One region of the Nocardiopsis sp. B62 genome, then DNA from elsewhere that is predicted to be linked to it. Evidence: riboswitches for the same ligand, from Rfam matches in the RefSeq annotation. Region 1 holds a riboswitch; each other region holds the start of a gene.

Region 1 (3,471 bases):
CCCGCGCGGTACAAGCACCCCTTTGACCCCGCCGGTCGAGCGCTCACGCGCGACCGGTGGCCCCATCAGGACGGAGGACGGCGCCCCCTCCCGGGAAGCTCCCGGGCCCGCGCCCGACAACATGGCCAAGTCAGTAGGCTCCTACATCTTCAACGCGGTGCGCGGCGGGGCCGTCGGCACCTCCGAGGCTCTGCCCGGCATCAGCGGCGGCACGGTCGCACTGATGGTCGGCCTCTACGACAAGCTGATCGGTGGCGCGGGCCACGTGGTCAGCGGCATCAAGCGCTACGTCACGGACGTGCCCCGGGGGCGTGGCAAGGAGCGGGCCCAGGAGCAGTTCCGCCAGGTGGACTGGAGCGTCCTCGTCCCCGCCCTCATCGGCATGGGCGTCGCACTCATCCTGGCCGCCATCTTCCTCGCCCCGCTGGTGGAGGTCTACGAGCAGTACGCCTACGCGCTGTTCTTCGGCCTGGTCCTGGCCTGCCTGTGGATCCCCTACACCGGTGCGGGCAAGAAGTGGAAGGCCTGGCACTACGGGGTCGCCCTCGTCTTCGCCGTGCTCGCCTTCCTGCTCACCGGACTGCCCGGCGCCAACCTGCCCACCCACCCGGTGATCGTCTTCTTCGCCGCGGCCGTCGCGATCTGCGCCCTGGTGCTGCCGGGCCTGTCGGGCTCGTTCATCCTGCTGACCCTGGGCCTGTACGAGCCGACCATGGCCGCCCTGCGCGGGGCCGACCTGCCCTACATCACGGTCTTCGTGCTCGGCATGATCACCGGCCTGGCCCTGTTCGTGAAGGTGCTCCAGTTCCTGCTGGAGAACCACCACCACATCACCCTCGTGGTGCTCACCGGTCTGATGGCCGGTTCGCTGCGTGCGCTGTGGCCGTGGCAGGACGAGAACCGCGACCTGCTTCCGATGACCGACGTCCCCGTGACGATCGCCTTCGCCGTCGGCGGCTTCGTGGTGGTCGTCGGCATGATCATCTGGGAGCAGCGCAAGCACGCCCAGCAGGCGCGGGTGGAGACCCACCACCACAACGTCACCGTCTGACCGCGCGCGGAGGGACGGTCCGCCCCGGCGGACCGTCCACTACAGTCGGAAACACCACAAACCAACAGTGATGCCGGGGCCGCGAGGCCCCGGTGGCGCGGGGTGCCGGAGAGACTCCTCCCGGCTGAGAGCACACCCGTCGAACCTGCCCTAGTTCGTACTAGCGAAGGAACGCCAATGAGCGCGTACAACGTCGTGTCCATCGCCGGAAGCGACCCCAGCGGGGGTGCCGGTGTCCAGGCCGACCTGAAGTCGTTCTCCGCCCACGGGGTCTTCGGGATGACCGTGGTGACGGCGTTGACCGCCCAGTCCACACGCGGGGTCACCGGGGTACACGGTGTCCCCGCGTCCTTCGTCACCGACCAGATGGACACCCTGTTCACCGACGCGACCGTGCACGCGGTCAAGGTGGGGATGCTGTCCACGTCCGAGGTCACCGAGGCCGTCGCGGCCGCCGTGGACCGCTACGAACTGCCGAACGTGGTCGTGGATCCCGTGATGGTGGCCAAGAGCGGTGACCGCCTCCTGGAGAGGTCGGCGATCGAGGCGCTGCGCACCGTCCTGCTGCCGCGCGCCGACCTTCTCACCCCCAACCTTCCCGAGGCCGCCGACCTGCTCGGCGAGACCGAGGCCACCAGCCTGAAGGAGATGCGCGGGCAGGCCGAACGCCTCCTCGAACTCGGTCCGCGCCGCGTCCTGCTCAAGGGCGGCCACCTGCCCGGTGAGGAGAGCGTCGACCTGCTGGTCGACGGGGTCTCGGAGCCGGTGGAGTTCCGGTCCGAACGCGTGGCCACCCGCAACACCCACGGCACCGGCTGCACCCTCTCCTCCTCGATCGCCGCCCTGCTCCCCCAGCGTCCGGACGCGGTGACCGCCGTGGCCGACGCCAAGGCCTACCTGACCGAGGCCCTGCGCCGCGCCGACGAGATCGACGCCGGCGGCGGCCAGGGGCCGGTGCACCACTTCCACGCCTGGTGGTAGCGGACCGGCGCCACGCGAAGGGGGGACCGGCCGTTGCGGCCGGTCCCCCCTTGTCGTCGGCCCGGGGACCCGTCCCCCGGCCGAGCGCGGACTACTTGTTGACGTCGTCCATGATCACGTCCGGGTTCCGCCACTCGGGGTGGCCGAAGAACTTCCGTGTCTCCGCGACCACCACCGGGGAGAGCAGGATCAGACCCACCAGGTTGGGCAGCGCCATCAGACCGTTGGCGATGTCGCTGAACAGCCAGACCGACTCGATGCTGGCGGTCGCGCCGACGTAGACGACCGCGATGAAGACCAGCCGGTAGGGCAGGACCAGGAAGCGCTTGCCCTTGGCCAGGTACACCATGCAGCGTTCACCGTAGTACGACCAGCCGAGGATGGTCGTGTACGCGAAGATCGCCACCGCGCAGGCGATGAAGACCACGCCGAAGGAGCCCAGGGCCGGGCTGAGCTGGCCCAGGCCCTGCTCCATCGAACCGGAGGTGAGCAGGACACCCTTGTTGTCCGGGTCGTACCCGGCGCTCTCGGGGGCGTTCCACAGGCCGGAGGTGATGATCATCAGGGCGGTCAGGGTGACCATGATGATCGTGTCGATGAAGGTCTGCGTCATCGACACCATGGCCTGCCGGACCGGCTGGGTGGTCTTGGCCGAGGCGGCGGCGATGGCGCCGGTGCCCAGACCGGACTCGTTGGAGAAGATGCCCCGGGCGACACCGGTGCGGATGACCAGCATGAGCGCGGCACCCGCGAATCCGCCCGCGGCGGAGGTCCCGGTGAACGCGTCGGTGAAGACGAGCTGGAAGGCGGGGAGCAGCTGGTCCCAGTTGATCATCAGGACCAGCAGGTTCATGAAGATGAACCCGATGATCATGAACGGCACGATCGCGGAGGCGAACCGGCCGATGCTCTTGATGCCGCCGAGGATGACGATGGCGACGAGGACCATCAGGACGACACCGATGATGCGGGGGTCGATGCCGGTGATGTTGTTGATGGAGCTGGAGACGGCCTCCGCCTGGGTGCCGTTGCCGATGCCGAAGGCGGCGATGGCGCCGAAGACCGCGAAGGCCCCGCCGAGGAAGACGCCGAGGCCGCCGGGCAGACCGTGGCGGAGGTAGTACATCGGGCCGCCGGCCTGCTCGCCCTTCTCGTCCCTGGTCCGGTACTTGACCCCCAGGAGCGCCTCGCTGTACTTGGTGGCCATGCCCACGAGGCCGGTGACCCACATCCAGAACAGGGCGCCCGGGCCGCCGATCCCGATGGCCAGACCGACACCGGCGATGTTGCCGACGCCGACGGTGGCCGCCAGGGCCGTGCTGAGCGCCTGGTAGTGCGAGATGTCGCCCTCGGCCTGGTCGTGGTCCTCCTTCCGCCGGACCAAGGCGAGCCAGAGCGCGTGGCCGAGCTTGGTGAACTGGAGCAGTCTCAACCTGACG
Region 2 (3,471 bases), on a different contig from region 1:
GGTCAACGGAGGTTTCGTCGTGGGATTCCTGATCGCCGGATGGTTCGCCGCTGACCACCCCCGGGAACTGCTGGCCGCCGCCGGGTCGGTGGCCCTCCTCGCCGGGCTGGTCGGGGCACTGGTCGTCCGGCTCTCCGGCGCGGAGACCGGGACCGCAGGGACGGACGGGACGGACGGTGATCCCGGGGTCCCGGAAGGGCGGATCGCATAGGATTCCACCCATGTGCGGTCGCTATGCCCAGTCCAGGAACGTGCACCAGCTCCAGCTGGCCTTCGCCCTCCCCGAGGAGGCCCAGGACGGCACGGGGGACCCGCGCGCCTGGCCGCCGCTGGAGGAGCTCGACCCGGACTACAACATCGCGCCGGGCAGCCCGGTGTACGCCGTGCTCGGCCCGCCGCCCCAGGGGGGCACCTCCGGTGAACCGGGGCCGCGCTCCCTGCACACGATGCGCTGGGGCCTTGTTCCCGGCGGCGCCAGGGACCGCAACGTCGGCTACCGCATGATCAACGCGCGCGGCGAGACGGTCGCGGACAGGCCCGCCTTCCGCACCGCCTACCGGCACCGCCGGTGCCTCCTCCCGGCCGACGCCTACTACGAGTGGCAGCTGCTCAACAAGGACGGCACCACCGAGGCCAGCACCTCTCCCGCCACCGACCCACAGCACAAGAGGCGCAAGGCCAAGGCCGCCAAGAAGCCCTTCTCCGTGCACTATTCCGGAGACGAACCGCTCGCCCTGGCCGGGATCTTCGAGCGCTGGCGTGACCCCGAGGTCGACGACCCGAGCGACCCCGACGCCTGGCTGTGGACCTGTGCGGTCATCACCACCGAGGCCGCCCCCGAACTCGCCCACATCCACGAACGCATGCCTGTCGTGGTGCCGCGCGAGGACTGGTCCGTCTGGCTCGACCCCGCCACCGGCGCCGAGGAGCTGGCCCACGTGCTGGACGACTCCCCGGTGGACCGGTTCTCGGTGGACGAGGTCTCCACCGAGGTCAACAGCGTCAAGAACAACGGTCCCCACCTGCTGGAACCGGCCGAGGACTCCGGCCGCGGCGAACCGGAGACACTTTTCTGACCCCGGTGAGGCTGGACAGGGCCGGGGACGGCCTGTGTATGGTGTGCGAGGCCACGGGGGAGTGCTTCCCCGGGCCCTGGACACCGTGATCGAGGTGTCCCGGCACGTTCGACGTGCGCACATGTGAATACGCAACGCGGGAGCTCGCGCCATGGCGGGCTGAGAGGGCGACTCAAGGGTGTCGCCGACCGCAGAACCTGTTCGGGTAATTCCGACGTAGGGAGGCATGCCATGACGGCTATCGACGGTCGTGACGTTTCCACCGCCGACGAGCACCGGGTGACCACAGGTCCCATCATGGGATCTCGCAAGGTCCACGACGAGATCACCACCCCTGAGGGCACCACCCTCCGCGTCCCGCGCCGCCGGGTGGATCTCAGCAACGGCAGCCACTTCGATCTGTACGACACCTCCGGCCCCTACACCGACGACAACGCACGCATCGACGTCCACCAGGGGCTCCCGCGCACCCGCGAGACGTGGGCACTGGACCCCGTCGACGGGGCGACCACCCAGCTGGCCCACGCCAGGGCCGGAACCATCACCCCCGAGATGCGCTTCGTGGCCGCCCGGGAGGGCGCCGACCCCGAGTTCGTCCGCGCCGAGGTCGCCATCGGCCGCGCGGTCATCCCGGTCAACCGCAACCACCCCGAGTCCGAACCCACCATCATCGGCAAGAACTTCCTTGTGAAGATCAACGCCAACATCGGCAACTCCGCCGTCACCTCCTCGGTGCCCGAGGAGGTCGAGAAGATGGTGTGGGCCACACGTTGGGGCGCCGACACCGTGATGGACCTGTCCACCGGCAAGCGCATCCACGAGACCCGCGAACGCATCGTCCGCAACTCACCGGTGCCCATCGGCACCGTCCCGATCTACCAGGCACTGGAGAAGGTCAACGGCGACCCCACGAAGCTGAGCTGGGAGATCTACCGGGAGACCATCATCGAGCAGGCCGAACAGGGCGTGGACTACATGACCGTCCACGCGGGCGTCCTGCTCCGGTACGTGCCGCTGGCCGCCCGCCGCGTCACCGGCATCGTCTCGCGCGGCGGCTCCATCATGGCCGCGTGGTGCCTGGCCCACCACAGGGAGAGCTTCCTCTACACCCACTACGAGGAGCTGTGCGAGATCCTGCGCCGCTACGACGTCACGTTCTCCCTGGGCGACGGCCTGCGCCCCGGCTCCATCGCCGACGCCAACGACGAGGCCCAGTTCGCCGAGCTGCGCACCCTGGGCGAGCTCACCCACATCGCCCGATCGCACGACGTGCAGGTGATGATCGAGGGCCCCGGCCACGTGCCGATGGACAAGATCAGGGAGAACGTGCGCCTGGAGGAGGAGCTGTGTGGTGAGGCGCCGTTCTACACGCTCGGCCCCCTGGCCACGGACGTCGCCCCCGGCTACGACCACATCACCTCCGCGATCGGAGCCGCGCAGATCGGCTGGCACGGCACCGCGATGCTCTGCTACGTGACCCCCAAGGAGCACCTCGGGCTGCCCAACCGCGACGACGTCAAGACCGGCGTCATCACCTACAAGCTCGCCGCCCACGCCGCCGACGTCGCCAAGGGACACCCGGGCGCCCAGGAGTGGGACGACGAACTGTCCAGGGCGCGCTTCGAGTTCCGCTGGCAGGACCAGTTCCACCTGTCCCTGGACCCGGAGACCGCTCAGGCCTTCCACGACGAGACCCTGCCCGCCGAACCGGCCAAGACCGCGCACTTCTGTTCGATGTGCGGGCCCAAGTTCTGCTCGATGAAGATCTCCCAGGACGTGCGCAGGTACGCCGAGGAGAACGGCCTGGACACCGTCGAGGCGATCGAGAAGGGCATGGCCGACAAGTCCGCCGAGTTCGCCGACGGCGGCAACCGCGTCTACCTGCCGCTCGCCGACTAGGGAGCGCCCGTCCCGGGCCCGTCACACCGCAGGGTGTGTCGGGCCCGCCGGCCATCGCCCAGAGTCACAGCAGCACCGGTGGCACCGGCGGTACCACCAGCTTCACACCCACCAGAAGCAACAGGAGCGGCGCCGGGCCCGGCTACTCGGGCTTGTGGGCGCTGGCGACCAGGTGGACGCCGACGTAGTCGTCGGAATCGGCCGCGTGCAGTTCCATCTCGACCAGCCGCGCCATGGACCTGGGATCGCGGGCCAGCATCATCTCGACCGTGGACGCCGACAACACCGTGCGCGGCTTGATCCACTCCAGTTCGAGCCCGGCCTCGGTGACCATCTCCGTGACCTGCTCGGCGGTGAAGCAGCGGGTGATCGAACCGTCCGGCCAGGGCACCAGGAGCACGTCGGCGCTGGGCGCGTGGCTCAGCTCCGGCCAGGCGTCCTGTTCGGCCAGCAGCGCCATGCCCAGGACCACGGAGTCCACGCAGACCAGCACCCG
Region 3 (3,471 bases), on a different contig from region 1:
CCGATCGGCGCGGCCAGCGGCATCACGGCCGCGCAGCCCAGCTGCTCCAGGCGACGCGCCAGCACCGGGTCGTCGTTGGTGTAGGGCAGCACGGTGAAGCCGTCGTCGACCAGCGCCTCCGCGGCGTCCAGCAGTTCCACCGGGTCGGGCAGGAGGGTGTGCTCGTCGGCGACCACCTCCAGCTTCACCCAGTCGGTGCCCAGCGCCTCGCGGCCGAGCTTCGCCGTGCGCACGGCGTCCACGGCGGTGAAGCACCCGGCGGTGTTGGGCAGCGGGCGGATGCCGTTGCGGTCCAGGACGTCCCACACCGACCCCTGGGTGCCCGGGCTGATCCGGCGCATCGCCACGGTGGTGAGTTCGGTCCCCGACGCCAGGAGCGCCTCCTCCAGGACCTCCAGGGAGGGCGCCCCGCCGGTACCGGTGATGAGGCGGGAGCCGAAGGAGACCCCCGCGATGACGAGCGGGTCCTCCGGGGCGCTTTCCGCGACGGTCACGGACTCGTGCGTCTGTGTCATGGTTCAGCCTCCCTGTACGGCGGTGAGGACGTCCACGCGGTCGCCCGCGCGGAGCGCGGTGTCCGTCCAGGCAGTGCGGCGCACCACCTCGTCGTTGACCGCGACGGCGATCCCCCCGGGGACGGCGCCGTCCCCGGCGTCGGTGAGCGCGCGCACGACCCCGTCCACGGTGGTCGCCGCGCTGTCCTGGGCCTGTCCGTTGATGATCAGTTCCACTGCTACTCCCACGTCTGCTCACGCGTCCATCTGCTGGCTGCGAACCGGCGCGCGTACGGGGGCAGCGCGCCGGTGGTGAGGGCCTCGGCCATGACCTCCCCGGTCACCGGGGCCAGCAGGACCCCGTGCCGGAAGTGCCCGGCGGCCAGGTGTAGTCCGGGGACCCGGGTCGGGCCCAGGAGGGGTTCGTTGTCGGGTGAGCCCGGCCGCAGCCCCACACAGGTCTCGACGACCTCCAGCTCGCTCACCCCCGGGACGAGTTCGCGCGCGTCCCGCAGGACCTGCCAGAGCCCGCCCACCGTCAGGGAGGTGTCGTGGCCCATTTCCTCCTGGGTGGCGCCGACGATCACCTCGCCGTCCGCGCGGGGCACCAGGTAGACGGGGAACCCGCGCACCAGGCCGCGCACGGTGCGGGTGACCAGCGGTGGTTCCCCCGCGGGGACCCGGGCGCGCAACAGTTGCCCCTTGACCGGGCGCAGCGGCGGCACCACGGGTTCGGGCACCCGCACCCGGTCGCCCCAGCACCCGGCGGCGAGCACCACCTGTTCGGCGGGTAGCGCGGAGCCGTCGGCCAGGCGCACGCCCAGTCGCGCCCCGTCGGGGCCGGGGGAGGCGACCTCCTCCGCGTACCCGGAGACCTCGCGCACGCCCGCGCGCTCCCCGGCCCGGGCCAGGGCCAGGAGCAGGGCGCGCGGGTTCACGGAGTGGTCCTCGGGGGCCAGTACCCCGCCGCGCACGCCGGGCGCGAGGGTGGGTTCGAGGCGGCGGCACTCGCGGCTGGTCAGCCGTTGAGTGGGGATGCCCAGGCGTTCCTGGAGGGCGTGCAGGTCGGTGAGGACGGCCAGGTCGTCGCTGTCGAAGGCGACCAGGAGGGTGCCGGTGCGGCGGTGGCCGACGTCGACCCCGCTGGCCTCCTCCAGTTCGGCGACGAAGTCGTCGTACAGGCGCGCGGAGCGCACCCCGATCTCCATCAGCTCCTCCTCACCGAAGACCGCCTCGGTGGCGGGGGTGAGCATGCCCGCGGCGACGGTCGAGGAGGCGCGGGCGGCGGAGGGTTCGGTGACGGGGTCGGGTTCGACGAGGGTGACGGCGAGGCCGCGCTGGGCGGCCCGCCAGGCGGTGACCCGGCCGACGACACCGCCGCCGACCACGACCACGGTAGTGGTGGGATGAATCGTCTTCTGCGGGGGAACGTCGTTGGTGCGCACGGCGCCGTGTTCCACTCCCTTCGCCGGTATGACCCGGATCAGGTTCGTGCGGTCGGAGGCCGCGAGCCTCCCTCTCAGCCGGGTCCACCCGGCTCCCGCGGGACATGTCTGTCCACCCATCGTAGGACAACCCGTCCGGACCGGCCGTGGCGGGGATCTCCCAGGCAGGGAGCCCCCAGGGCGGCGCGATGGTCTCCGGGGCCCGGTCGGGTGTGGCAGATTGGTGAGGTGACACAAAGCGATCGTGAACTCGACGAACTCGTCGGCGAATGGCTGACCCTGCGTGAGGCGGCCGCCCCGCTGGGCGTGAGCCCCAACCGCATCAAGACCCTCATCCGCGAGAACCGCCTGATGGGCGTGGTGCGTGGTGGTGAGCTCTCCATTCCCGCCGCCTTTCTGGACGGCCAGGACCTGGTCAAGGGCCTGCCGGGCACCATCGTGCTGCTGACCGACGCCGGATTCTCCACCGGGGAGGCCCTGCGTTGGCTGTTCACCCCGGACGACACCCTGCCGGGCACGCCGATCCAGGCCATGCGCGAGAACCGGGGCACCGAGGTCCGCCGCCGGGCGCAGGGCATGGCCTTCTGAGCCGTCCACGGCCCGGGGACGCACCACCTCGGTGACGTCCCCGGGCCGTTGGTTATGGTGGGGCGCGTGAGGACGAGCCACGGAACCAGCCTGCGCGAGCGCCTGGACGCATCCCTTCTGTACCTGTGCACCGACGCCCGGACCGGGAGCGGTGATCTCGCGGAGTTCGCGGACGCCGCCCTGTCCGGCGGTGTGGACATCATCCAGCTCCGGGACAAGGGGCTGGAGGCGCGCGGGGAACTGGCCGCCCTGGAAGTCCTGAGGGAGGCGTGCGAACGCCACGGCGCCCTGCTCGCGGTCAACGACCGCGCCGACATCGCCCGCGCGGTGCGCGCCGACGTACTGCACCTGGGCCAGCGCGACCTGCCGGTACCCCTGGCCCGCGACGTCATCGGCGCCGACCCCCTGATCGGCCGCTCCAACAACGACCCCGAGGCCGCCGCGCGATCGGCGGAGGAACCCGGGAGCGACTACTTCTGCGTGGGCCCGACCTGGGCGACCCCGACCAAGCCGGGACGCCCGGCGGCCGGGCTCGAACTGGTGGAACGCGCGGCCGCGCTGGGCACCGACCGGCCCTGGTTCGCGATCGGCGGCATCGACCTGGAGAACGTGGACCGGGTGCTGGACGCCGGGGCCACCCGCGTGGTCGTGGTGCGCGCCGTCACCGAGGCGCAGGACCCGCGAGCGGCAGCCAGCGCCCTCAAGGCCAAGCTCACCGCGCGACTCGCCTGAACGAACACCGACGGCCCCGGGACCCCGCACGGGACCGGGGTCGCTCCATGCCCCGCCCCTCCCAGGGGCGTCTTCGAGCCGGCGACCGCACGGGGCCAGGGCGTGGTTCTCGGGTGCCTTCGCCGACGGCGGCCTGGCCGCCAGCGCACCGTAGGAGTTGGTGGGGCGGTGGTGGGCGACGTCGGGGCGGATCGATCCAGAAGAAGGGCCCT
Region 4 (3,471 bases), on a different contig from region 1:
TCCGTGGTTGGGGATCTTGACAGGTCTAGACCAGCCTTGCTTAGGTGACGTCACCCCCTGCGGCGCGCGGTCGGACGCAGCGCCGCACCCTAGGAGTGTGATCACGTGATCCGACGTCTCCTGAGTCAGCTCGCCGCGCTGGGCGCGATCGCGGCTGTGCTCGTTACCCTCCCCGCCACGGTCGCGCAGGCCGCCACCTGCGCGACCGCCTGGAGCTCCTCCGCCGTCTACACCGGCGGCGGCCAGGTCTCCTTCGAAGGCCGCAACTACACCGCCAAGTGGTGGACGCAGAACGAACGTCCCGGCACCTCGGACGTCTGGTCCGACCAGGGCGCGTGCGGCACCGACGGAGGCGGGGAGCAGCCGGGCCCCAGTGACTTCGTGGTCAGCGAGGCCCAGTTCAACCAGATGTTCCCGAACCGGAACTCCTTCTACACCTACGCCGGCCTCACCGCCGCCCTGAGCTCGTACCCGGGCTTCACCAACACGGGCAGTGTCGAGGTGCAGCGACGGGAGGCGGCCGCGTTCCTCGCCAACGTCAGCCACGAGACCGGTGGACTGGTGCACATCAAGGAGACCAACGAGGCGAACTACCCGCACTACTGCGACTGGGGCCAGCCCTTCGGCTGCCCGGCCGGACAGTCCGCCTACTACGGCAAGGGCCCGATCCAGCTGAGCTGGAACTACAACTACAAGGCCGCTGGTGACGCCCTCGGCATCGACCTTCTGAACAACCCCTACCTGGTCGAGCAGGACGCCGCGATCGCCTGGCGGACCGGACTCTGGTTCTGGAACACCCAGCCCGGCGCCGGAACGATGTCGGGGCACACCGCCATCGTCGGCGGTCACGGCTTCGGCGAGTCGATCCGCTCCATCAACGGCTCGATCGAGTGCAACGGCGGCAACCCGGGACAGGTGCAGAGCCGCATCAACACGTTCACGCACTTCACCCAGATCCTCGGCACCACGACGGGGTCGAACCTGAGCTGCTGACCCCCGGGTGCGTCAGGCACCCGTGACGGCACTCCGAGCGGGGGTGCGACCGGCGACCACCGTCGGGCGCGCCCCCGCTCCGGCGTTCCCGAAGCCGGTCCGAGCCCCTCCGAGACCCCTCCGGGGCCGGTGCGTTCGCGTCCCACAGGTGGGAAGGTCTTCACCAATCGTCACGTTTGCACCATAATGGAGGCAATCCGACAGGGGAGCGCGTGAGCGCTGAGAGTGCGGCACCCGGCCGCAGACCCTTACACACCTGATCTGGGTCATGCCAGCGAAGGAAGTCATAGGAAACCGCCATCGCGGCGTGCGCGTGCGCGCGCCCGGCTGGCGCTCTTGGCCACATGGGCCCTCGTCACCCCGACGAAGGGACATCAACCACCATGAGTACCGAAAGCGACCGTGAGACCGGTCCCGGAACCGCCGCCCGGCCCACGGGCACCGTCCAGGAGGTCCTGGCGAAGTTCCGGAGCTGGCGCACCGTCGACATCGTCGTGGCCGCCGTGATCGGCGTCGCGGTCGGCGTCGTCTTCTGGCTGTGGAACATCGTCTGGTCGGTCACCACACCGCTGTTCGTCGCCTTCCCGCCCGGGCAGGCCGTCGTCTACGGCATGTGGCTGATCTCCGGTGTGCTCGGCGGCCTCATCATCCGCAAGCCCGGAGCGGCCCTGCTGACCTCGATCGCGGCCGCCTCCGTCTCGGCCGTGCTGGGCACCCAGTGGGGGATCATGGTCGTCCTCGACGGCGCCCTCCAGGGGCTGCTGCCCGAGCTGGTCTTCCTCGCCTTCGCCTACCGGCGCTGGAACATGGGCGTGGCCGTGCTCGCAGCCGCCGTCGCCGGGCTCTCCCCGGCCATCCGGGACAACATCGCCTACAACGTCACCTGGCCGATCGAGTACCAGCTCACCTACGGGGTGATCGTGGTCCTCAGTGCGGCGGTCATCGCGGGTGTGGGCGCCCGACTGCTCACCACGGCGCTGGCCCGGGCCGGTGCGCTGGCCCCCTTCCCCTCGGCCAGGGGCTGACCCGTGACCCGACCCGACACAGGCGGTGCGCGCGTCGAACTCTCCGGCTGGGGATGGAAGCACGCGGGCCGCGACGACCACGCCCTGCGCGGGGTGGACCTGACCGTCGAACCGGGGGAGCGGGTCCTGCTGCTCGGCGCCTCGGGCGCGGGCAAGTCCACCCTGCTGCACTCCCTGGCCGGGCTCACCGGTGAGGACGGCGCCATCAGCGGCGAGCAGGAGGGGTCGTTGCTGGTGGACGGTGTCCCCGCCGACCGTGGCCGGGGCGGCGTTGGGCTGGTGAGCCAGGACCCCGAGACCCAGCTCGTGATGGCCCGCGCCGGGGACGACGTCGCCTTCGGGCTGGAGAACCTGGGGGTGGACCCCGGGCTCATCTGGCCGAGGGTCGAGCGCTCCCTGGCGGAGGTCGGCTTCCCCTACGGCCTCCGGCACTCCACGGGCGCGCTCTCCGGCGGCGAGAAGCAGCGTCTGGTGATCGCCGGAGCGCTGGCCATGCGGCCGCGCCTGCTGCTCCTGGACGAACCCACCGCCAACCTCGACCCGGCCGGTGCCTCGCTGGTCCGCGACCTGCTCTCCCGCCTGCTCGGCGAGACCCGGGCCACCCTCGTGCTGGTCGAACACCGGGTGGCCGACGTCGTGGACCTGGTGGACCGGGTGGTGGTGGTCGCACCCGGCGGGGGAGTGATCGCGGACGGCACCCCGGCACGGGTGTTCGCCGAACACGGTCGTTCCCTGGCCGAACAGGGCGTGTGGATCCCCGGCAACGAGCCCGCCCCCGAACTCACGCCCGGACCTGGCGGCGGACTGCTGGTGGAGACCGTGGACGTCACCGCCCGCACCCCCTTCCAGGTGGGCGTGCGCGCCGCGCCCCGGCGCACGGTGCTCGACGACGTGAACGTCACCGTGCGCGCGGGGACCGCGACCGCGCTGACCGGGCCCAACGGGGCTGGCAAGTCCACGCTCCTGACCATGCTGGCCGGGCTGTCCCGCCCACACCGGGGACAGGTGCTGCCGCGCGGTCCGCTGGCCGAGTCGGACCGGCGTCCGCTGGTTCGCTGGCCTGCACGCCGTCTGGCCCGCCACGTGGGCACGGTCTTCCAGCACGCCGAGGACCAGTTCGTCACCGCCACGGTCCGCGACGAACTCCGCTTCGCGCCGCTGCGGGCCGGGATGGGAGAGGCCGAGACCGACGCCTGGGTGGGCGAACTGATGGAGCGGCTGCGGCTCACCAGGTTGGCCGAGGTGCACCCCTACACGCTCTCCGGCGGCGAGAAGCGGCGCCTCTCGGTGGCGACCGCGCTCAGCTCCGGTCCCTCACACGCCCCGGACCTGCTGGTGCTGGACGAACCCACCTTCGGCCAGGACACCCGGACCTGGACGGAGCTGGTGGAGCTGCTCGGCGTCCTGCGCGCCGAGGGGCGGGCCGTGGTCATGGCCACCCACGACGAGCTCC

Evidence for each region. A riboswitch is a leader RNA that binds a small molecule or an ion and turns the genes downstream of it on or off. The one in region 1 is predicted to bind thiamine pyrophosphate.
Region 2: it holds a riboswitch for thiamine pyrophosphate, as region 1 does, so the genes downstream of both, thiC (phosphomethylpyrimidine synthase ThiC) here and thiD (bifunctional hydroxymethylpyrimidine kinase/phosphomethylpyrimidine kinase) in region 1, are expected to answer to the same signal.
Region 3: it holds a riboswitch for thiamine pyrophosphate, as region 1 does, so the genes downstream of both, thiO (glycine oxidase ThiO) here and thiD (bifunctional hydroxymethylpyrimidine kinase/phosphomethylpyrimidine kinase) in region 1, are expected to answer to the same signal.
Region 4: it holds a riboswitch for thiamine pyrophosphate, as region 1 does, so the genes downstream of both, KBX21_RS10475 (ECF transporter S component) here and thiD (bifunctional hydroxymethylpyrimidine kinase/phosphomethylpyrimidine kinase) in region 1, are expected to answer to the same signal.

Annotation. Positions count from the first base shown of each region.
Region 1 covers NZ_JAGPXK010000015.1:72,422-75,892, forward strand. Annotated here, with positions in the region: gene KBX21_RS17200 (DUF368 domain-containing protein) at 122-1,051, shown strand; TPP riboswitch at 1,140-1,240, shown strand; gene thiD (bifunctional hydroxymethylpyrimidine kinase/phosphomethylpyrimidine kinase) at 1,229-2,032, shown strand; gene KBX21_RS17210 (sodium:alanine symporter family protein) at 2,124-3,471, opposite strand, start outside.
Region 2 covers NZ_JAGPXK010000027.1:60,011-63,481, forward strand. Annotated here, with positions in the region: gene KBX21_RS22320 (MFS transporter) at 1-211, shown strand, start outside; gene KBX21_RS22325 (SOS response-associated peptidase) at 222-1,076, shown strand; TPP riboswitch at 1,203-1,318, shown strand; gene thiC (phosphomethylpyrimidine synthase ThiC) at 1,308-2,975, shown strand; gene KBX21_RS22335 (class I SAM-dependent methyltransferase) at 3,118-3,471, opposite strand, start outside.
Region 3 covers NZ_JAGPXK010000037.1:24,260-27,730, reverse strand. Annotated here, with positions in the region: gene KBX21_RS24570 (thiazole synthase) at 1-515, opposite strand, end outside; gene thiS (sulfur carrier protein ThiS) at 519-731, opposite strand; gene thiO (glycine oxidase ThiO) at 734-1,939, opposite strand; TPP riboswitch at 1,938-2,048, opposite strand; gene KBX21_RS24555 (Rv2175c family DNA-binding protein) at 2,168-2,527, shown strand; gene thiE (thiamine phosphate synthase) at 2,594-3,259, shown strand.
Region 4 covers NZ_JAGPXK010000007.1:107,557-111,027, forward strand. Annotated here, with positions in the region: gene KBX21_RS10470 (glycoside hydrolase family 19 protein) at 106-993, shown strand; TPP riboswitch at 1,186-1,293, shown strand; gene KBX21_RS10475 (ECF transporter S component) at 1,377-2,018, shown strand; gene KBX21_RS10480 (ABC transporter ATP-binding protein) at 2,022-3,471, shown strand, end outside.